One region of the Candidatus Sodalis pierantonii str. SOPE genome, then DNA from elsewhere that is predicted to be linked to it. Evidence: riboswitches for the same ligand, from Rfam matches in the RefSeq annotation. Region 1 holds a riboswitch; each other region holds the start of a gene.

Region 1 (7,657 bases):
GGCAATGGTCAAAGCGCTTAACCGGATCACGTTGTTAGGAATGCCAAACAGCGTCCGCATCATGTAACAATCGCCCTGATAGGGAGGAAGTCGTCACAAATTTCGGATTTATTCAACAAAGCGTGTCATTCCCGTAAACCGCGACAGGTGTCCAGCTGAGCCGCCTTTTGGCATAGCAGAGAGGCTAAATATGCATGTGCTGACCAGCATCTGTTGTCTTGAGTTTTCATTGTCTCCTATGGGCATTTTTCTTGAGATTTTTCCGCAGGAGGTGGTAGCGCTTAAATTGGCACAGTGGGTCAGTTTTGGAGTAGCAGTGACACAGAAAAATGAATAGCGATATTTATACTCTACGGCTCTGTTTGTATCTGCATATTTCTGCATGAGTGATAATTATTTTGACGATCAATAACCAATAATTGATCGGTAAAACTTATATTTATATGTAGGAACTATATTGATGAATACACCAATCATACCATGGGTGGGAGGAAAGCGGAGGCTGGCTAAACATATTTTACCGTGCTTTCCTGCGCACAAATTCTACGTTGAACCATTCTGTGGAGGAGCTGCGCTGTTTTTCAGCAAGGATCCATCCACAGTCGAAGTGTTGAACGATATCAACGGGGATTTGATAAACCTCTATCGGGTAGTCAAGTACCATTTGGAGGAATTCGTCCACCAGTTCAAGTGGGCCTTGAGCAGCAGGCAGCTGTTTGATTGGCTGAAAGAAATACCTCCGCAAACGCTGACCGATATACAGCGTGCCGCCCGCTTTTACTGTCTTCAGCAGCTCACATTTGGTGGCAAAGTGAGCGGGCAGAACTTTGGTACTTCGGCTGTGCGATCACAGTCATTGAACCTCTTAAGAATCGAAGAACAGCTATCACAGGCTCACCTGCGTTTATCCCATGCAACCATAGAGCATCTTGGGTGGCAGGCTTGTATTGAAAAATATGATAGGCCACACTCATTGTTCTATCTTGATCCACCTTACTGGAAGACTCAAGGCTATGGCGCAGCGTTTGGTCTGGAGCAATACAGCATCATTGATAGCCTTGCTCATTCAATAGCAGGAAGAATGGTGATTTCAGTTAATGATATCCCAGAAATGAGGCTCATCTTCAAAAACCTTCATATCGACGTTGTTGACCTAAAATACTCATTAGGCAAGAACCGTCATAGTAAACGCGAGTTGGTCATTCGTAATTTCGCCTGATTTCCTGTTTGCAAACAATTCTGGACTGTCCAAAATAGCTATTTTTTAGGGGTTATGGGAGTCCAGAATTGTTTGCAAATTAGTCCAGAATTGATTGCATCGCTACATATAAAGCAGGTGTTGTGCCACCATATAGCAGTCGGCGCACCAGTTATCGGAAAGGCCGATAAGCGTGCCGAGGCCGATCTTGTCGATCCCGGCCCGGGCCAGGCGATCCAGCGTTTCGAGCCGCCAGACAAAATCCTGCTTCTGCCCGCGCAAATGATGGCGCCGATAGGTGGGCGGGTGATAGGTTTCTTGATATACCAGCACGCCGTCCAAGCCCAGCCCTTTCAGCTCGGCATACTCCACCTGGGATAGCGGCTGCACTTCCATCATCAGCGAACTGAACGCCTGGCGCGGCATTCGCTCAGGATCTCCCGTTCATCCAGCGTCTTGCGGCGGATGCGGTTGCTCATGGAGAAGCCGCAATAAGTACAGTCATTGGCGCAAAGATTAGACAAATAGAGCGGAAGGTAGAAATTGATGGTGTTGCCAAAGCGCCGGCGGGTCAACCGCTGCGCCCGCTGGGCCAACGGCTCGAGATACGCCAGCGCCGCCGGCGACAGCAGCGCCATCATCTCCTCCGGTCCGGGATTGTCCGCCGCCAGCGCGCGCTCGACATCGGCGGCCGTCTGGCTGTGGATCCGCATGCCGACGTCGTCCCACTGGAGCTGTTGCCAGTGCTGCGTGAAGGTGGTCATGATTGCGCCTCCGCGGTCGGTGTTAAGAAGCCGGTTAACGAGCTGGTGGCGCTGGCCTGACGACGGCGCGGCGCCAGACCCGCCTGGCGGGCGAGTTCGCCGGCCTCCAGGGCGACCCGGAAAGCGCGGGCCATGGCGACGGGATCTTGCGCCACGGCGATAGCGGTGTTCACCAACACCGCATCCGCGCCCATTTCCAGCGCTTCCAACGCCTGACTGGGGACGCCGATACCCGCATCGACGACGACCGGCACCTGCGCCTGGTCGATGATAATGCGCAGGAAATCACGCGTTTGCAGCCCTTGATTAGAGCCGATAGGCGCACCGGATCGGCGCCGCAATAGGGCAATACTACAAACCCCTCTTTGACCAGTTGCTCCGCCGCTTTTAACGTTTCTATCGGATCGGGCAGCAGATATTGCATGTCCGGATGGATCTCGAGTTTGATCCAATGGGTGCCTAACGCCTCGCGCGCCAGACGGGCGGCGAACAGCGCCTCATCGGCGGTTTTGGCGCCGGACGTGTTGGGCAGCAGCCGGACGCCGGCCTACCGTAATGCCGGCAGCAGCGCGTCGTCGCCGTCGCCGCGTAAGTCTACCCGACGCATCGCCAGAGTAACTAGTTCGCTGCCGGAGGCGAGGATGGCGTCCAGCATCAGCTGCGCCGAGGCGAATTTGCCGGTACCGGTGAATAACCGTGACCGGAATGGGGTATCTGCAAGGGTAAGCATGGGTCAGCCTCCGGCGATTGCCTGGAATAAGAGAATATCGTCACCGTCCTGCACCCGGTATTGTGTGCATTGGCGGCGCGGGATGATGGTTTTATTCACGGCCAGAGCGATGCCCGGCCCCGGGTGGTGATGCTCCGTGAGTAAGGCATCCAGCGTCACCGGTTGCGTCAGCGTCAGCGGGCGGTCATTGAGCGTGATTTTCATCAAAGGGTTCTCCGTGCGGTTCCCGCGGTCGGCGCAAGGCGCGCTAACGCGGCGGCGCAAACGGGGCAGTGGGGATCGCGGTTCAGGCGCAGGGTGCGCCATTGCAGGGTTTTGCCGTCGAACAGCCGCAATTGACCGGGGCTATCGCCGTGGATGCCGCAAAGAAGCTTAATTGCCTCTAGCGCCTGCAGCGTTCCCATCATGCCGTCCACCGGACCCAGCACGCCGGCGGTGCGGCAGTTGCGCTGTACCCCCTCTTTCTCGGGAAACAGGCAGGCATAGCAGCCTTCACGCCACGGCGCGCGCAACCTGCTCGTCAAGCCAGTCGCCCGCCAGCCGTCTTGTAAGGGGCAGGTAGCGACCGCCAGGATTGAGCGCCGTCAGTTCGCGCTGCGCCAGTTCCGCTTTCGACCGGCCGAGATCGGCGGTGCGATAGAGGATTTGCCGCTGTAAATTGGTGATGTGCAGCGCATCGTCATCCGCCAGCAGCAGCGTGCCGACACCGGCCGCCGCCAAATACAGCGCGGCCGGCGAACCCAGTCCGCCCAGCCCCGCCAGCAGCACCGTTGCCGCCTGTAGCCGTTGCTGGCCCTCTACGCCGATATCTTGCAACAACAGCTGGCGGCTGTAGCGCAAAAAAGCCTGATCGTCTAACGCCTCTGACGAACGGCCGCTCTTAGCCTCGGGCAAGCGATCGGCGTCGGCCGTGGTGCGTCGTGGTTCATTGATCATGGTGACGCTCCCATGCCGCTATTATCGACTGTAAGGCGGAGGTTGCCTGGCGCCAATCCGGCGCGCGGGTGATGGCGCTGACCACCGCGACGCTGCCCACGCCGCACGCCAATACCGCCTCCACCTGTTCACGACCGATTCCCCCAATGGCCACGGTGGGGATAGGCGGCAGCTCGGCGACCAGGCGTCGCAGCGTCTCCAGCCCTTGAGGGCGGGACGGCATCACTTTCGTGGCGGTGGGAAAGATGTGACCAAGGGCGATATAGGAGGGCTGCCAGGCCAGCGCACGCGCCAGCTCCGTTTCGTCGTGGGTGGAAAGGCCCAGCCGCAGGCCGGCGGCGCGTAGGGCGTCGGCGTCGGCGCTAACCATATCCTCTTGGCCCAGATGCACACCGTAGGCGCCATATTGGATAGCCAGCCGCCAGTAATCGTTGATGAACACCCGGGCGTCATAACGGCGACCCAGCAGGACCGCCGCTTCGATATCCGCCGCCACCTGCGTTTCGCTGCGGTCTTTGATGCGCAATTGTACCGTGGTCACGCCGGCATCCAGCATGCGCACCAGCCAGGCCAGCGAATCCACTACCGGATAGAGGCCGAGACGATGCGGTACCGGCGCAAAGGGCGCTTTAGTCTTCATCGCTCACCTCGCTATCGGCAGACGGCAGATAGATATCGCCGCCGGGTTCGCGAAACGCCGAAGCCATGCCGGCCATCCCTGCCGCTTTGGCCAGCGCCGCTTGAGCGTCCGCGAAGTCGCGCACCTCGCGGGATATTTTCATCGAACAGAATTTCGGGCCGCACATGGAGCAGAAATGTGCCACTTTACCCGACGCCTGCGGCAGCGTTTCGTCGTGATAGGCGCGGGCGATGTCGGGATCCAGCGCCAGGTTGAACTGGTCTTTCCAGCGAAACTCGAAACGCGCTTTCGACATCGCGTTATCGCGGATTTGCGCGCCGGGGTGCCCTTTGGCGAGATCGGCGGCGTGGGCGGCGATTTTATAGGTAATCAAACCCTGTTTGACGTCTTCTTTATTGGGTAGCCCAAGATGCTCTTTCGGCGTGACGTAGCAGAGTATCGCGCAACCGTACCAGCCGATAAGCGCGGCGCCGATACCGGATGTGATATGGTCGTAGCCGGGCGCGATATCGGTGGTGAGCGGCCCCAAGGTATAGAAAGGCGCTTCATGACAATGCGTCAGCTGTTCGGTCATATTGCGCCGGATCATCTGCATCGGCACATGTCCCGGCCCTTCGATCATGACCTGCACATCGTATTCCCACGCGATGTTGGTCAGCTCGCCCAGCGTATAAAGCTCGGCGAACTGCGCCTCATCGTTGGCGTCTTGGATCGACCCCGGACGTAGCCCGTCGCCCAGCGACAACGCCACGTCATAGGCGGCGCAAATTTGGCATATTTCGCGGAAATGCGCATAGAGAAAATTTTCCTGATGGTGCGACAGATACCATTTGGCCATGATGGAGCCGCAGCGCGAGACGATGCCGGTCAGACGTCGCGCGGGCATCGGCACGTAGCACAGCAGCACGCCCGCGTGCAGGGTGAAATAATCTACGCCCTGTTCCGCTTGCTCCAGCAGCGTATCGCGGAAGATAGCCCAAGTGAGGTTTTCCGCCATGCCGTGGACTTTCTCCAGCGCTTGATACAGCGGGACGGTGCCGATAGGCACCGGGCTATTGCGCAAAATCCATTCACGGGTTTCATGAATATAGCGACCGGTGGAGAGATCCATCACCGTATCCGCGCCCCAGCGGGTGGCCCACACCAGCTTTTCCACCTCTTCCTCAATTGAGGAGGTGACCGCCGAGTTGCCGATGTTGGCGTTGACCTTGACCAAAAAGTGGCGGCTGATGATCATCGGCTCCGCTTCGGGGTGATTGATGTTGGCGGGAATGATGGCGCGGCCGGCGGCCACCTCATGGCGCACGAACTCCGGGCTGATATTTTCCGGCAGCGCCGCGCCGAATGCCTGCCCGGGGTGCTGCTGACGCAGGGTACCGCCGCGGATGCGTTCCCGACCCATATTTTCCCGCAGCGCGATAAACTCCATTTCCGGCGTAATGATGCCGGCGCGAGCGTAGTGCATTTGGGTAACGCAGCGGCCTGTTAGGGCGCGCCGCGGCGTGGGCGGTGCGGCGAAGCGCAAGTGGGCCAGCCCGGCGCGAACGTCAATGGGCACCGTCGGATCGCCATAGGGACCGGCGGTATCGTAGACCGGCACCGGCTCGTTATCCTCATACTGCGCCTCAGCGCCGTGGCCGCCGATGAGGGTGGGGCTGAGCTGGATTTCGCGCATCGGCACGCGAACTGACGGGTGCTGTCCTTGCAAATAGATGCGGCGGGAGCGGGGGAAATCGGTGCCGGTGAGGGTATCAATAAACGCCTGCGCCTGCGCGCGGCTGGTGCGGCGTGAAACGGGAGGAGCAGATGATGACATAGCAAGTTCCTTAATAAGATTACCGGGAGTTGCTTGTCAGGAGCGTTGCGGGAAGTAATGAATGGCGCCGCGGCCGTGATGAGGGGCAATGACGCCAGACAGAATGAATTACTCTTGTTCCCTTCGCAGGTTTTAACTTGATCAGGTTCCGCGGATCCCGAATGAACGATCTCAGCCCGGCGTAACATACGCGCTGGGCACTCCGACAAGATGATGGTCCGCCAGGCGGACCGTTACAGGCTACATTTTCTTGGCACTAAATGGCAACGTCGGCGCTGACCGTTACCTGGGTGATTCAGGCCGGGCGGGCAATATCGGCGCTATTGGCGGCAGGGAGGGCCGATGCGGCCTGCACACTGTACTCCAGCGCCTGCTGAATCAGTTTATCCTCAAGGATGAAACGGTTCGCCAACGCTTCACCCACGCCAGACAACGCTTCCTGGAACGCCAGACAACGCTTCCTGGAACGCCAGATAGTTGTCGTGGTCGATAGCGCTTTCAAGGTGACTGTCGTAAAGCGCCATGATCTGCTGCGTGTTTTCTTGTAGAGCGCTGTAAATCAGCGCGGACGTCGTTTCCCCTTCCGGCACGATACGATCGTAAACGTGGAAATGACCGGCGGAGAGATAATCCACCAACTGATGGCAAAAGGCGTCCAGCGCTTCTTCGTCCAGGGGAGTATGCTTTTCTTTGTTGGGCTTTAGGCCGATCAAATGGTAGTACGCCACCAAAAGTCCCTTGCGGGCCTGTAACCACTGATCAATAAATTCATTATTGCCAGCAACGCATTTCGCCAGATTTTCCAACTGGTTTAGCATGATTGACTCCGTAGTGATAAAAATAACGCTGCGTGACGGATAAATAAAAGCGAGTAAAACGTTAAGGTTTTCTAGCTTGCCAGTGAATAAGAGGTAATGCAACTAAAATGGAACACGAACTTAGTGGGTATGAACGGGGCTGGTGGATGGTCAGCCAGGAGGCCAAACTCTGGCTGCCGCAGGGGGAACTGCCTTTCGGCAGCTCGGCGGATGCGGGACTGACCGGCATGCTGGCGCTGCCCATCAGCGAATGGGCGGGGGATCCGGTCTGGCTGGTGCGCCAAACAATGCCGCGGGACATGGGATCGGGGCGGCAAATGCTTGATGCCGAGCCGGGCCTGTTCCAACTGGCCGAGCGGGGCGTGCAGCTTGCGGAGTTCTACCGTTCGCATCGTCATTGCGGTTATTGCGGCCACCGGATGCGCTTGAGTAAAACGGAATGGGCCTGCCTGTGCGACCATTGCCACGAACGTTATTACCCGCAAATCGCCCCTTGCATTATCGTGGCCATCCGCCGCGATGACCAGATTTTGCTGGCGCGCCACCGCCGCCATCGCGGAGACATCTATACCGTGCTGGCCGGCTTTGTTGAAGTGGGCGAAACGCTGGAGCAATGCGTCGCGCGTGAAGTGATGGAGGAAACGCAGGTGCAGGTGAAAAATGTGCGTTACGTGACCTCCCAGCCCTGGCCGTTTCCCCATTCGCTGATGATGGCGTTTATGGCCGATTATGACCGGGGCGACATCCAGCATGAT
Region 2 (7,657 bases), 2.2 Mb from region 1:
TCCAGCGCCTCGTCTGGCGCCATGCTGTAGCGAATGGTGACGTCCACCGCGTCGTGGGCCAGATTCATGACGTCCAGACTGGTATGCAATCGCAGGTCCAGGGCCGGGCAGCAGGCTTTCATGAGGACCAGGCGCGGCACCAGCCAGTGGGTAAGAAAATTGGAAGTAGTGGTCAGCGTCAGGGTAGGCGGCGATTTCGCCCGCTGGATATCCTCCACCGCGCTCAACAGATCGGCGAAGGCCCGGGTAGAGGCCTGCAATAAACGCTGGCCGGCGGCGGTCAGTTGGACCTGCCGCGCGCCGGGGATAAAAACCGGGGGTATCGAGGAATTGCTCCAGTAGCTGAATCTGGTGACTGATGGCAGTTGGAGTAACGCCTATCTGTTGTGCCGCCTGTTTGAAACTGCCGCTGGGGGCCACCGCATCTAAGGCTTTGACCGCGCCGAGCGGCGGGAGACGATAAGATCGCATGATGAGTTATTTTCATCTCCGGGTGAAAACTTTGATTTTGTCAAGGGCAGAATAAGCAGGGTAAGCTGATTTGGCAATGCATGGAGGATGAAATATTTTTAGCTTTTATCGGCTGGATAAGGGAGGAATATCCGATGATGATCTCAACGCTCGAGGACCCGAAGGCTCCCCGCTCCGCGCGCACGGCGCCGGACCTGCTGGGTCCCTTAGCGCTTCTGGCGCTGGCGGGGGTGATGACCACTCTGGTCGTCTGGCCTGCGGTCTACTCTGCCTGTATTGCCGTCGGGGGCGCCAGATTTTGGTGGCGCACGCGGTATCTGCCCCCGGCGCGGTGCGGCGGTTTCGCCCGACTATCACGCCTGCTTGGCGCGCTGGCGGTGGCGTGCCCGTTAGCAGCCATGGGATGCTGGGAATACTATGGTCTGGACCACCCGCTCACGCATGCTGGCAACGGCCTGGCGGCCCTGTCGCTGCTGCTGCTGGGGCTAAACGAACGCTACAATCCGCAGCCCTGGCTACCGACCGCGCTGCGGGCGGAGCGGCGTTTTCTGGCTCGCTGCTGGGCGCTGGCGTTTACCACAGCCGGGGCGGGGGCAACGCTGCTTATTCTGCCGTCTTATCTGCACAGCCGGGTGATGATGGTGCCTTGGGCGGGAGCAACGCCGCCGGGGATGTGGGTCCTGCCGGTGTTGCTGGCGTTGGCGCTCAGCGCCGGGTTGAGTCGGCGGCGGCGAATCGCGCCGGCGGGACCGACCTACGGCGGCTCCCTGTGCAGCGTCGCGGGGACCGGCATGCTGTTGGCGAGCGTTGATTCTCCCGCGCTGGGGATGGTCCTGTTGTCGTCGCTGGCGCTGATTGGCGTGGGGCTGGGCCTGATGTTGACAACGCCGGTGCAGGGTATTGCCGGACGGCGCGATGCGGGGACGGCGTGGCTGATGGCGGCCGTTCCCGCCGTCAGTGCGGCCGTGGCGGCGGGGTTGGTGATGATTGTGCTGGGGCAGAATGGCGGCAGCGCGGGCTATCTTCACGTTTTACCCTGCTGGCGGTGTGCGGCGCGGTGGCAACCCTGATGGCGCAGGCATCATAGGGCTATTGCGGGCGGCGCGCTTTATACTGGCTCGGCGCTTAACGCAGCTCCACGGCATAGGTCGAGACCGGGCGGGGGTGGGTAATCAGATGATTGTCGTCGAGGAATTGCTGATACGCCTGGTAGCGCGGTATGTCCAGCCGCGCCGGATCTTTGGCGAACAGCGGTAGCGTTGCCTGCCAGGCGCGCCGGTAGAGCGCCGTATCCAGATCAGGATAGGCGCGGGCGAACGTCCGCCAGCTTTCATCAGGGTGAGCCAGCAAATAGTCGGTGCCCTGCTTCAGGGCCGCCAAAAAGCGCCTGATCTTGGGTTCCGCCAATGCCGCCTTATTGGCAACGATGATCAATTCGTCATACGCCGGCACGCCGTAGTCTTCCACGTCAAACACTACCGGTTGTTTGCCCTGCTGCTGGAGTTCCAACGCTTCGATATTGCGATAACCGCCGATAACCGCATCCACCTGGCCCGCCATCAGCGCGCTGGTCAGTTGAAAGTTGACGTTGACCATCTGGGTATCTTGCAGGGTCAAGTGATCATGGCGCAACATGGTATCGAGCGTTGCCTCCTCCAGACCGCTGACGGAAAAACCGATTTTTTTGCTTTTCAAATCGGCCAGGGTACGGATGTTTTTATCCAGCGTCATCACCGTGTTAAGCGGGGTGTCGATAAGCGTCCCGACGCGCACCAACGGCAGCCCCTGATCGGCAAAAAAATGCAGCTGTGGCTGATAGGTAATGGCCAGATCCGCTTGCTTGGCGGCCACCAGCCGCGGCGGCAGTGACGGATCCGACGGCGGCACCAGCGTAACGTCCAAATCCGCCGCCCGGAAGGCGCCTATCTGCTGAGCCACGATAATCGGTGCGTGATCGGGATTAATATGCCAATCCAGCACCAGCGTAATCTTATCCGCGGCGCCGGCATAGCCGGCGGCGGCGAGGAGAAGAGCGGCAATACTCTGTTTTATCATTGTCGTTACCCATTAAAAAAACGCATCAGGCGCCGTTTTCCGGCATCCAGAAAATAAGGCGCCGAATCAGCGCATCCACTACCGTCCATAACAACAGCGTCATTACCACCAGAATCAGCAGGGCGGCGAAACACATATCGGCTTGCATGCGCGCATTGGCGTTAAGCATTACATACCCCAGTCCTTCGGCCGAGCCGACCCACTCACCGATAATGGCGCCGATAGGGGCGACGGCGGCCGCCATGCGCAACCCGGAACCGAATGCCGGCAGCGCGGCCATCAATCTGACATGGCGCAGTTGCGCATAGGACGACGCGCGCAGGGTGCGCGCCAAATCCAGATAGTCGTTATCTACCCGGCGCAGCCCGTCGAAAAAGGCCGACACGATCGGGAAAAAGATGATAAGCACCGCCATCGCCACTTTGGCGCTCATGCCGTAGCCGAACCACAGCACCAGCAGCGGCGCCAGCGCGAAAACCGGTATCGCCTGGCTGGTGAGCACCACTGGCATTAACCAACGCTGCAATCGGGGGAAATGAACCATCCCCAGCGCCAGCAGCCCGCCCAAAACCACCCCGATCAGTAGGCCGCCCATAATTTCCAGCGCGGTGATAGCACCGTGATGCGCCAGTAGAAGGCGGCCGCGCCACAGGGCAGTGGCCACGGCCGTCGGCGAGGGCAGGAGGAATGCGGGGATGCCCGTCAGGGTAATCAGCCACCATAGCAACAGCAGACCGGCGGCCACCGTCAGGCCTTGCCGCCAGCGCGCGCCCGGCGCATTAATCGCCGCTATCATTCCGCGCTCCCCAGTAGTTGGCGCAACAGCGCGCCCTGGCTTTGCTGCACGGCGGGATCATCCGGCGCCCGCGGCGACTCGCCGGCGAGGTCCAGGCCGGTGAGAAACCGCGCGGGTTGCCCGGCGAGGACCCACAGCCGATGGCTCAGGCGGCACGCCTCGAGGGGATCGTGGGTGATAAGCATCACGGTATGCGCGCTAAGCAACCGTGCCGACAGCGCCTGGATCTTGGCGCGGGTCAGGATGTCGAGGGCAGAGAACGGCTCGTCCATCAGTACCACGGGCTGACGTTCGTAGAGCGTTCGGGCCAGGGCGGCGCGCTGCCGCATACCGCCGGAAAGCGCGGCGGGCAGGCTCGCGCCGACGCCGTCCAGGCCGACCTCGGCAAGTAAGTAGTCGGCCCAGTCGCTCTCGGCTTTCTCTCTGCGCAAACGCGCGCCGAGGGTAATATTTTGTTTCACCGTCAACCACGGATAGAGCAGGTCCTTTTGCCCCATATAGGCAATCCGACCGGCAAGGGGCAGGCCATCGCTGCCGCTGACGGTACCGGCGTCCGCCGGCGTCAGACCGGCGATGATCTTCAGCAGGCTGGTTTTACCCACGCCGCTCGCGCCCAGCACCGCAGCGCATTGGCCGCCGTCGAGGGTAAAATTCAGTTTGTCGAACAGGACCCGATTATTCAGGCGCAGCGTCAGGTCACGCACCACAATCCCGATTGCTGCAGGGGGCGCGGGCGTCACGGCAGCGATCATACGGCTATTACCGTGGGGTGGGGCGTCAACCCCATTTGCCAGAAAGCGCTTTCCAGCCGGGTGGCGGTGGTGAAAATGGCGGACAGAGCGTCAAAACGCTGTTCGGCGCCGCGCGCCTGGCCTACGCGCTCTAATTGATCGATGGCGGCCCGCGCGCCGCTCAGGTAGTCGCCGTCAGAGTAATTCTGGATCCATTCAGCATAGGGATTGCTCGCCAGAACCGTGGCGGGATCATCCCGTAGGCGCTGGCCGATTTCGGCATAGCCCGCGACGCAGGGAATCAACGCGACCAGCAAGTCAAGGACATCGCCGGACTGGCCGATATCCAGCACATAGCGGGTATAGGTCAACGTCTCGTTGGCTTCGGGCTCTTTTGCCATCTCCTCCTCGCGCAGCCCCCATTGCGCGCAATAGGCCACATGCATCGGCAATTCTTTCACGATAGCCTCCAGGGAAACTACCGCGGCGCGGATCTCCGGCAGCGTGCGCAATTTGTAGGCCAACAGGGCATAAGCCCGGACGAAATGAATAAGAAAGAGATAGTCTTGCACAAGATAGCAGCGAAAAGCGCCGTCCGGCAGCGTACCCGCCGCCAGTTGGCGGACAAAATCGTGATGAATATAAGCCTGCCAGTGATGGCCTGCTTCTTGTTTTAAGCGTCCGTACAGACCGTGCTCGAAAGCGGTTCGATTCATGGCGAGCATTCCTTTATGAAAGACAGCCGCGGCCCGGCAGGGCGATAAGTGCACCCTTGCAGGAGACCTTAGGACAGGGGGAGTAGGCAGGGCATGTCATTGCGTGCCGGGGGGCGGAGAGCGAGCATGCGCGCAAAGCGACAGCGGCCAGCGGCAGCCAGAGCGAATAACGGCGGACGATGTCACGGACAGGGGGAAAATGCATGAGACCTCCAATCAGGGTGCGGAGATCCGGGTACGCTAAGGTGAATAGGCAACAAGCTATTACCGACCGTCCCTTCGCTGGCATGACCCAGATCAGGTTCAAAGGGTTCGGCGATAGCCATCTCAGTCCAGACAAGACACCCCTCGGATACGCTAGTTATACGGGATTCGTTTTTTTATTTCAATCCTTACCGGCGCATCGGACGGCTGCGCGGACCACGACGCGCGCGGGCCGCGGAGGCCTACCCGTGGACCGTCGGTCGCGGCAAAAGGGAGAACAAGAGAGGCGTATTAGTCAGGATGCGATGACAGCGCGTCGAGCGGCGCAGTGGCCGACGGTGCGCTCTGGAGCCTGCCCGGCGTCCAGCCGAGTTCCAGTGAGATTTTATGGGCAGTTTCCATTACCAGGCCGGCCAGCCCCTCCAGTCTAGGCAGAGGAAGGCGATCCGCAGGCCCGGATACGCTGACCGCGGCGAAAACCTAGCCATTGGTGCCGCGCACGGGGGCGCCGACGCAGTGAACGCTCAGCTCATTTTCTTGCAGATCAAAAGAATAGCCCCGCTCGCGGGTAAGCCGCAGCTCTGCAAGCAGGGCATCGCCGTCGGTCAAGGTGTGCGGCGTGCGCTCAATCAGCGTGTCGCTGATGATTTTATTGATAAGCGTGGGGGGGAGTTGCCAGGCAAGGAACGCTTTGCCCACGCTGGTGCAATGCACCAGCGCCGCTTCGATACGGGTTATCATGGTGTTGCCGCTGCTGTTCATCGCCTGGCGCTCAACATAGACCATTTGTGCGCCGTCAAATATACATAGATGGGTGTTTTCATCGGTAATCAGCTGCAACTGGGTGGCGTATGGCCGCGCGTGACTATCGAGGTCGAGATTATGCAGCACCAGACTGCCCAACTGGAATAATTTCATGCCCAGCTTATAGGTGTCGCGTTTACCGTTTTGCTCCAACAGGCCGATGTCGCGTAGGGAGGAGACCAGACGATGGGTGGTGGCGCGCGGCAGCCCCGTGCGTCCGGCGATTTCGGCCTGCGTCAGGTTCGCATCCCGCTGAGAGAAGCATTCCAATATTTGCAGCACCTTGGTCAGGCTTTTGATTGACGCCTGATTGGTTGTTTCACTATTGGCGCTGTTGTTCATACCCACCCCATCAATGACCCGCCAGACAATCCGGACGGCCTCACGCCGCCCTTAACCTTGACACCGACGACCCCGGCGCCGCCCCGTGCGCGGGCGGTCACGGCATGGGCCGCTTTGCGCCAACGCCTTCGATAATGTCGAGTATATCTCGAATAGTGGGATTTTTGCATCGCTTAACCTTCCCTATACCAAAAGGCATCAGGCGTCGCGCCCTGCAAGGCGCCGGCATACGCCTGAACGACGCCGAGCGCGCGTCGCTGGTGGCCGGAAACGGACCGCCGTGAACCATGGCATAGCCAACGTCTACCCCGGTGGGAAAACCATTGACCAATAGGCGGCCGGCGCGACGCTCAAGCGTTGGCAGCAGCGTCTGGGCGAGCGGATGGTCGGCCTCGTCCAAATGCAGCGTCAAGGTCAATTGCCCCTCCAGCGCGCGGATCGCCTGCTGTAATTGCGCGTCATCGTCAAAGCCCACCACCAGCGACGTGGGGCCGAACACTTCTTCGCTCAACCGAGGCTCGGCAAGAAAGTGCGCCCCGTCGGTGTAGAGCACCGACGCCTGCCCCTGATTGGCGCTTTGCACCGGTTGCCCCTGGGCCAGCAGGCTCACGCCGTCGACGGCGGCGAGCCCTGCGGCTTTATCCCGCCAGGCCTGCCAAATCCCGCGGCTTAACATGGTGGCTGCGGGGGCCTTGGCAAGTGTTGCAGTCAGATGCTGGCAGAATTGCGTCAGCGCTTTGCCTTTCAGCGCCAGGACCAGCCCAGGACTGGTGCAAAATTGGCCGACGCTCAGGGTCAGCGAGTCCACAAAGCGGGCGGCCAGCTCCGTTGATCGGTTCGCCAGCGCCGTGGGCAGCAGGATCTGCGGATTAATGCTGCTCATCTCGGCGTAAAAGGGCACAGGCACCGTTCGCCGCAGCGCCAGCGCCAGCAGTGCCAGGCCGCGCGCGCGCCGGTAAATCCCACGGCCTGGAATAAGCGGATGCGTGACCAGCCGCTCCCCCACCTCATGGCCGCCGCCGTGCAACAGGGAGAAAACCCCTTCCGGTAGTGCGAGCTGCTGTGCCGCTTGTTGTATGGCACGTCCGACGAGTTCGCTGGTGCCGGGGTGGGACGGGTGGGCTTTTACCACGATGGGGCACCCGGCCGCCAGCGCCGAGGCGCTATCGCCGCCGGCCACGGAAAACGCCAGCGGGAAATTGCTGGCGCCGAACACCGCCACCGGGCCGAGCGGGATGTGGCACTGGCGTAGGTCGGGACGCGGCAGCGGCTTACGCTCCGGCAGAGCTTCCTCGACGATGGCCTGCAAAAATTCCCCCCCCCCCCGGCGCACCACCGCGGCAAACATCGCCAGCTGGCCGACGGTGCGGGCGCGTTCCCCTTCAATGCGGCCGCGAGGCAGGCCGGTCTCCTGTACGGCGCGGATGATAAGGCTATCCCCCAGCGCCACGATGTTTTCGCCGATGCGCGTTAAAAAGTCGGCGCGGGTCGACAACGGCAGCGCGCGGTAGGCGTCAAAGGCCTGCTCGGCCAGTTGG
Region 3 (7,657 bases), 570 kb from region 1:
CCAGCTGCTCGAAGCGTTCAAGGCGACTTTGTCCACCGTAATGACGCATCGGGCGCAGATTCAACTCATGATTGAGTTCTCGTATCACCTGGTTGAGTTCGGCCAGCGAGTAGAACCTACGTTTACGCAACCGGGCCAAAACCCAGCGTTCTACCAGCTGCACAGTTGATTCTGCCTTCGCCTTGTCTTTCGGTTTTCTCGGGCGCGCCGGTAGCACCACTGTCTCATAGTGATTTGCCAGCGCCTGGTAGCTCTGGTTTATGACCGGCTCATAGCGGTCAGGGGTGCTGACAGCGCTGCGCAGATTATCAGGTATCATCAGCTCCGGAACCCCACCCATGAAGTGCAGGCAGCGGCTATTGGCGTTGAGCCACGATGCCATGTCCTGGCCTTCGCAGGCTTCGATATACGCATAGCCTGACACGCCCATGGCAGCGACGAAGATAGCGACCTGGCGTACGCTACCGGTCGCAGGGTTGACGATAGGTACGGTGGAGCCACAGAAGTCGATGAAGAGCTTTTCGCCAGCCTTGTGCTCCATGCGCATGGAACGCCGCTGCTTCTTTTTCCAGTCACGGAACAGTGCACAAAACTGTGAGTACCCGAGGGCATCACCGCCCACGGCGGACTGATATTCCATCCAGGGCAGCTGCTTGGTCATGCCCTTGCGGCTTAACTCGGTATCGATATCAAGCCAGCTGGGTAAGGTATTGATAACTTTTCCGGATTTGCCGGGATAGAGCAGGCGGTCGAGGTCGACGGGGGACAGTTCCGCCGGCAATGGCCAGGCCAGGTTAGCTACCGTGAATCGGCCGAGGATATCGTGCACGGTAGTACAGCCTATGCCGAGCGCTGCTGCGATAGTGCGATTCGAGCGACGCTGCTCGAATTTCATACGTAAGACATTAATATAGATGCACATTTCCGTTCTCGCTTTCTTCTTTTTACGTGCCATGCCATGCCCCCGGAAGCTAAAAGTCTCCAGAGTATGGCGGAACAGAAGATGAGCGATCGGACAGAATCGGAATCGCTGATCGGGCGACCGGAATCAGTGATCGGATGAAATCAGAATTAGTGATCGGGTGAAATCGGAATCAGTGATCGGATGTGACCGGAACCAGCAAGTACCGCTCAGGCAGAAGCAAACGCTCAGGCACAGCCGCGTCCCGCATTGCTGATCCGACCGCAGCGCGCCGAGACCAGTTTCATGCTTAACGCTTTCGATGCGCGGCATTTGCAGCTGGAGCATGACCTGCTCACCTACGCCGCCGGCATTCTTGAAGGGGTATCACCACCACTCATGGAAATGATGGACCGGTCCGATACCTTGCCCCACGCGTAAATCATCGGCATGCAGCAACGCCTGCTGCAGCCACGCTTTGGCCGCCCGCAGGGTTTGCGGCCAATCATCATAACGCGGGCGCAGCGCGGCCAGCGCGGCTGACAGCGTGCAGCCGGTGCCGTGGGTGTGGCGTGTGGCGACCCGCGCGCTGTCGAAGCGAAGCTCATACTCCGGGCTGATCAGCCAGTCCGGGCTTGCGCCGCCGGCCAAATGGCCGCCTTTCATCACCACCGCCTGACACCCCAACGTCAGAAGCGCGCGGCCCTGCAGACGCATTTGATGCTCATCCACCGCCGGCGCACAGCCGAGCAGGACCGCCGCCTCGGGAAGATTGGGGGTAATAATTGACGCTAACGGCAACAAAATATCCCGCAGGCTGGTGACCGCATCCTCATCCAACAGCGCATCGCCGCTTTTCGCAACCATGACCGTATCGAGTACCAGCCAGGGAATGGGGTATTTTTGTAGCTTGGCCGCCACCGCGCGGATAACCGATGCTTGTCCGAGCATACCGATTTTGGCGCTATCGATACGCGCGTCGCTCAGCACCGACTCCATCTGGGCCACCACAAACGCCGCATCAATGGGATAGACCGACTGTACGCCGCGCGTGTTTTGCGCCACCAGCGAGGTCACAACCGTAGTGCCATAGGCGCCGAGCGCTGAAAAGGTTTTCAAATCGGCCTGGATGCCGGCCCCGCCGCTGGGATCGGTGCCGGCGATGGACAGCGCATAGTAAATTCGACTCATTGCACATCCTCCGCGCACAGACGATACAACTCATCGAGCATGCCGCTGGAAAAGCTGCCAGGCCCCGCCGCCCAGGCGGCGGTCAGACGGCCGGCGCGAGCCATCAGCCGGCAGGCGCCAGCGACATTGTCCAGCCGCTCGCCCGGCAAGGCCGTGCAGGCGGCCACCACCGCCGACAATGCGCAACCGGTACCGGTCACGCGCGTCATTAACGGATGGCCGTCATCGACCTGCCAGACGCGAATACCGTCAGTAATCACGTCTACCGCGCCGGTTACCGCTACCACCGCGCCGCAATCCTTGGCCAGCGCCCGTGCGGCGGGCAGAGCTTGCAGGGAATCATCGCCGCTGTCAACGCCGCGGCCGGCAGGAACAATGCCGGCCAGCGCTAAAATTTCCGAGGCGTTACCGCGCACCGCCGCCGGTTGCAGGGTCAACAGACGCCGGGCGAAATGACTGCGGTAATCCAGCGCGCCGACGCCGACGGGATCCAGAACCCAAGGCGTATCCGCCGTCCTGGCGGCGGCGATCGCCGCTAGCATGGCCTCGGCGCGCTGCTGGCATAGCGTGCCGATATTAATCAATAAGGCATCTGCGATGGCGCTGAATTGCGCGGCCTCTTCCGGCTCCAGCACCATAGCGGGGGAAGCGCCCAAAGCCAGCAGCATGTTGGCGGTAATGGTTTGCACCACATCATTGGTGAGGCAGTGCACCAGCGGCGCCTGCTGGCGCAGTTGCAGCAGGGTCTGGGCGGCAATTGCGCCCGGTAATTCGGAGGGTTGCATGGTTCTCATTACTCCCACCGGCGATCAAGAAGGCGGTTCCGCGGGTGAATGGGGACCGTGACTTCCCTACGCTGGCATGATCCAGTTCAGGTAATACGGGTATTTCTCAGCCTTAACCTGGCGGTCGAGGCACCCCGAGTCATTGATAAAATAGCATTTTTAGGGATAAACGGCGATGTCTTCCTTCGGGCATGATAGCCCAATGGCCAGGCGGAACACAATCCATTTACGCTCTAGCGTCTGACAAACGCGTCAACCAACGGAACCATCGCGCTTTCGGTCCCGATAACGCGTTTCACTTTTGCCGCGCCGCCGGGGCGCGTGCCCGACAGCGATGCCCCGGGCCAGCACGGCGCGTTATTTTACCTCTTTATTTTCCAGGTTTACCCGACGGGGGGTTATTAGCCCGGATCTTTTAATGACGTCCAAGCGCCGGGAGAACAAAGTACACAAATATTGTGGGAACTAAAGGAATGGAATCGACATCCTCCACAGCAAAATAGGTTATACAGATTAAATAAAAAAAATGGATTAATTAGTAGGGTCTCAATGGTATCGTTGGATTGAGAAGGAAATCTTCTAGACGACTAACTTAACAGTTTCAGTTCCATTGCGCGCGTGATAGCGTGTTTTGCGTTCGCCACACCAAGTTTATTGATATTGCGAATATGAAATTTAACAGTCCCCTCGCTGATAGACAGGATAGTGGAGATTTTATTATAGGTTTTACCCACGCTTGCCCAGAACAACACCTCTTTTTTTCGCGGCGATAGCCGGCAGGGTTCTTGTTCAGTCCCCTCGGTCACCTGTTCCTTACGCGCGTCGAAAAAGCGGATGACTTTTTCATGGGTGGTGATGAGCAACATCTGGAATTTATCTTTTTCACGCTCTATGACATCATAAAAATCAGCACCTTGCTTCATCTGAATTATTGTTAGCGTCGCCAGATTGTTGTCAGGATCATGCAGCGTGAAGGTATAACCATTGTCAAGGGCGTAATCGCTAGACATCTTATAAAAGTTTTGGTCCGGCAGATTGGGATTATTTTGCCAGCTAAAAGGCGTAAACTTACGGCAGGCGATCAGCAGTACCGGGTCAATTTTTTGAAAACCATAATTACGATATTGATTCAGCCAACCCGCCGGGTAATCGGATATCATATAGGCAGGGTGTCCTTCGCCCTTATTCATCATGAAGTAGGCGAAAGTGAAAACATCGGAATCGTTAAATATATGTGAAAGATAAAGTTTAATATTTTTCTTCATCTGGTTGATGAATAGCATATAATCCTTATCGCTTGGGTCACCCATTATCTCTACCTGTTATATTTATTTGAATGAACGGAATAATCACACCGATGATGGAAATCCGGCGGTGCAGCTATTTTACTTTATGATTGTTGGATAGTATAAGAAGCCCACAATGGAAGCAACCACTAACAGAGGTGTTTATAATTATCCGTCACAGTATCGGGCCGAACAAATCAATCCGTTGCGGTTACTTTGATTAGCCTGAACATTAAATAACATGTACCATAATTAACTCTCGCTCATCTTTTGGGTTCCCCGGCCAGCAGGACATGCAATGAACAGGAACAGCGGCGACATTACCGTCAGAAATTATCAGGAAGCGGACCGCCCCTTTTTGCGCACGCTGTTTCTCGCCTCACGCAAAGCGAACTGGCTGTGGCTGGACGACCGCCACTGGAAGTTGGAGGATTTTGACGCGGTAACGCTTGGGGAAAAGATCCTGGTGGCGGAAATCGACCAGGATATCGCCGGCTTTGCTTCGCTCACGGTGCAAGACCGTTTTTTGCATAACCTGTTTATTGCTCCCCAGTGGCAACGGCAAAAGGTGGGGACCGCCCTGCTGGACGCCTGCTATCCTTTATGCCGGGGCACGATGGCGCTGAAGTGCCTCATGCTCAATCAACGCGCGCTGCGCTTCTATCTGCATAACGGCTGGCGCGTCATTACCACCGGTTTGGCGGAGAACGGCGAATACTATCTGATGCATCACCGCCAGCCGCCGGCTTCATCGCGTCGAAACGCCGCATCCACGCGCCCTTGATGGGGGCCAGTGCCGCCATCAAGGGCTTTGGCGATTCGCCGTCTGCGCTATTCCCCGGGCGCCGCCTCAGGCTTTTGTAAGCGTGATGCTCCACTGTGCGGCTCCCACCTGCTGGTAATCGGTAACGAGATGCCCCTGTTCCGCCGCCCATTGGGGCAGACTTTCCGTCGCCTGCGTGCAGTCGAAGTCAATGATCAGCTCGTCGCCGGCCTGTAACGCCGCCATCGCGGACTGCGCTTCGATAAGCGGGAAAGGACAAACCTGGCTGATAACATCAAGTTTCTTAATCATTACGTTTCCTTATTACCTGTATCAGACTGATGCCGCGCGCAATGCCGCCCGGCGCCGCGGGCGTACGAACAGATACCATGACGCCGTCCAGACGCCCAAAATCATAAAGGCCAATCCGACCCAGCCCTGCCAGGTCAGCATGGCGGTCATCACCAGGCCGTTGCCGATGGAACACCCGCCGGCGGTAGTCGCGCCGAATCCCATCAGGATGCCGCCGGTGCAACTGCGCATCAAGGTGGCGGCATCGGCGGCGCGCAGGCGGAATTCACCGCTGCCTTTGGCAGCGATGAACGCGCCAAGGAAAATGCCCAGTACTAAAAACACCCCCCAGTTGATGAATTTGTCATCCCCTATCACCAGATACTGCACAATATTGGCGCTCAGCGCGGTAATGCCCAGGCCGAAGAGGCGTCCGGAGGCGATACTTAACGGCCAGGCCAGCGTCGCGATAAAGCCTATCACTACGGCAGTGGCAAAGGGATGCCAGCGTTTTTCAAACAGCAGATGGGCAAGCCCGGTTTTTTTTGCCGGTAGTGCGGCTATCGCCAGCGTCGGTTTTTTCAATTCCCGGCGCGCTAACCAGACGGTCACCAGCACCAATAGGGCGATGAACAGCCAGGGAGACAAGCCCAAGGTGTCCGCCATCGCATTATGGGCAGTATGGAAGGAGGCAAGGTGCTGATTGAAGCTAGCCAGATGCGGGGAGCGCATTACGGCGCTGGTCAACATATAGGCCGCCAGGGCAATCCAACTGCCGATTAACCCTTCGCCGGCGCGGTACCAGGTACCGGTCGCACAGCCGCCGGCCATGACGATCCCAATACCAAAGACGTACCCGCCAACGATAGTGCCCAACCAGGGAAAAGCGCCGGCATCGTAACTGAACTGCCCCGCGGCGATGAGGATATATACGCCGACGCTTTGAATAGCGATGGCAATCAGTAAGGCGTAAAAGATACGGTTATTTTTGGCCAGGTACATATCGCGAAAACCGCCCGTTAGGCAGAATCGCCCCCGTTGCATAACAAAGCCAAGAAGCGCACCGCAAATGAGCCCGGTGAAAAGTGTTTGTAGCACAATAAATATTCGAAATCAAAGTATTAGGAGATATAATTATTCTCCCCACCTGCACGACCCGCCAATATCCAAATACAATACTATATAAAGAAAAAATATTTCCCCCGCCCGCGGTGACGGCAGACTCACCCGCGCCGCCGCCTGTCATCGCTGGCGCCAGGGAGCCTGCGGCTGGAATTGCTCCTGCATCATACGCATAAATGCGCGCGTTCGCTCCGGCAGCCCTGCGCCCTGGTGGGTAAGCGCCACGACATTGGCGTCGGGCAATCGCCAGTCAGGCAACAGCGGCAGCAGTTTTCCCTCCGCCAGGACATCCGCCACATCCCATTCCGAACACATGATGACGCCCAGCCCCTCCACCGCCCATTGCCGGATCACTTCGCCGTCGTTACTGATTAATATCGGTTGCATACGGATGTTGACCGTAGTGCACCGCGATCGTAGCTGCCACAGCGTCACGTCTTCGTTGTTTTCATGCAGCGCTATGGTCGGTAGCGTCGCCAGATCCTGCGGATGTGCCGGCAGGCCATAGCGTTCAATAAACGCCGGCGAGGCGCAGAGGAGGCGTCGATTGGGGGCGATGTAATGGCTAATCAGGTTCGATGAACGCAACTCGCCAATATGGATAACCAAATCGCTACGGTCGCTGCTGGCGACCAAGGGCTGGTCGGAGAGCGTCATTCTGATATCCACGTCGGGATAGCGCTGGCGAAAGGCGGCGACCACCGATGCGACATAGCGCCGGCCGAAGCCGAAAGGGGCATTGATGGCGAGGCGGCCGACCATTCCGTGACGCCTGGCATGCAGCGTCTCCATCAGGCCGGCGATCTCATCGATAATGCCCACGCCGCGCTGGCACAACAGCTCGCCCTCGTCGGTAAACTGCAACTGACGCGCACTGCGGTCCACCAGTTGGATACCCAACTTTCGTTCAAGCTGCTGTAGCCGCTGGGTCACCGCGGAGGCGGTGAGGCCGAGTTTATGCGCCGTCGCCAGCAGGCTGGCGCTTTCCCGGATCACCAGCAGAAACTGTATATCGGTGGAGTTCAGCATAACTGAATCATAGAATTAGCATAATTAAATATCAATGATCTCCAGATTGATTAGTACAAAAAAATCGTCTTACCGTCTCCGTCAAGGATTTCTTCATGCATCTCCACCAGCTCGACACTCCGTGCGCAATAGTGGATCGCGCGCGGCTACAAGAAAACATACAGCGCATGCAGCAGCGCATGAACCAGCTGGGGGTGAAATTCCGGCCTCATGTCAAAACGTCCAAATGTTTTGAGGTCGTCAACCTGCAACTGGCGGCGGGCGCCCACGGCATTACCGTATCGACATT

The links. Region 1 has a riboswitch for thiamine pyrophosphate ahead of thiC (phosphomethylpyrimidine synthase ThiC). Riboswitches for the same ligand answer to the same signal wherever they lie in the genome.
Region 2: it holds a riboswitch for thiamine pyrophosphate, as region 1 does, so the genes downstream of both, SOPEG_RS08305 (TenA family protein) here and thiC (phosphomethylpyrimidine synthase ThiC) in region 1, are expected to answer to the same signal.
Region 3: it holds a riboswitch for thiamine pyrophosphate, as region 1 does, so the genes downstream of both, thiM (hydroxyethylthiazole kinase) here and thiC (phosphomethylpyrimidine synthase ThiC) in region 1, are expected to answer to the same signal.

The regions. Positions count from the first base shown of each region.
Region 1 is NZ_CP006568.1:3,855,623-3,863,279, reverse strand. Features, by position in the region: partial or broken gene SOPEG_RS19170 (IS5-like element ISSoEn1 family transposase) at 1-67, shown strand, start outside; gene SOPEG_RS19165 (DNA adenine methylase) at 461-1,219, shown strand; partial or broken gene thiH (2-iminoacetate synthase ThiH) at 1,325-1,962, opposite strand; partial or broken gene SOPEG_RS19155 (thiazole synthase) at 1,959-2,692, opposite strand; gene thiS (sulfur carrier protein ThiS) at 2,696-2,896, opposite strand; partial or broken gene SOPEG_RS19145 (HesA/MoeB/ThiF family protein) at 2,896-3,628, opposite strand; gene thiE (thiamine phosphate synthase) at 3,618-4,268, opposite strand; gene thiC (phosphomethylpyrimidine synthase ThiC) at 4,258-6,084, opposite strand; TPP riboswitch at 6,186-6,299, opposite strand; partial or broken gene rsd (sigma D regulator) at 6,380-6,902, opposite strand; gene nudC (NAD(+) diphosphatase) at 7,010-7,657, shown strand, end outside.
Region 2 is NZ_CP006568.1:1,625,638-1,633,294, reverse strand. Features, by position in the region: partial or broken gene SOPEG_RS08330 (LysR substrate-binding domain-containing protein) at 1-471, opposite strand, end outside; gene SOPEG_RS08325 (hypothetical protein) at 552-1,541, shown strand; gene SOPEG_RS08320 (ABC transporter substrate-binding protein) at 1,597-2,526, opposite strand; gene SOPEG_RS08315 (ABC transporter permease) at 2,552-3,322, opposite strand; gene SOPEG_RS08310 (ABC transporter ATP-binding protein) at 3,319-4,074, opposite strand; gene SOPEG_RS08305 (TenA family protein) at 4,071-4,769, opposite strand; TPP riboswitch at 5,027-5,128, opposite strand; gene SOPEG_RS08300 (IclR family transcriptional regulator) at 5,454-6,119, opposite strand; gene SOPEG_RS08295 (aldehyde dehydrogenase (NADP(+))) at 6,217-7,657, opposite strand, start outside.
Region 3 is NZ_CP006568.1:3,283,994-3,291,650, forward strand. Features, by position in the region: gene istA (IS21-like element ISSoEn3 family transposase) at 1-955, opposite strand, end outside; gene thiD (bifunctional hydroxymethylpyrimidine kinase/phosphomethylpyrimidine kinase) at 1,289-2,092, opposite strand; gene thiM (hydroxyethylthiazole kinase) at 2,089-2,877, opposite strand; TPP riboswitch at 2,924-3,024, opposite strand; gene SOPEG_RS16540 (helix-turn-helix transcriptional regulator) at 3,465-4,187, opposite strand; gene SOPEG_RS16545 (GNAT family N-acetyltransferase) at 4,462-4,947, shown strand; gene tsuB (thiosulfate utilization sulfurtransferase TsuB/YeeD) at 5,014-5,238, opposite strand; gene tsuA (thiosulfate utilization transporter TsuA/YeeE) at 5,260-6,315, opposite strand; gene SOPEG_RS16560 (LysR family transcriptional regulator) at 6,460-7,368, opposite strand; gene SOPEG_RS16565 (alanine racemase) at 7,500-7,657, shown strand, end outside.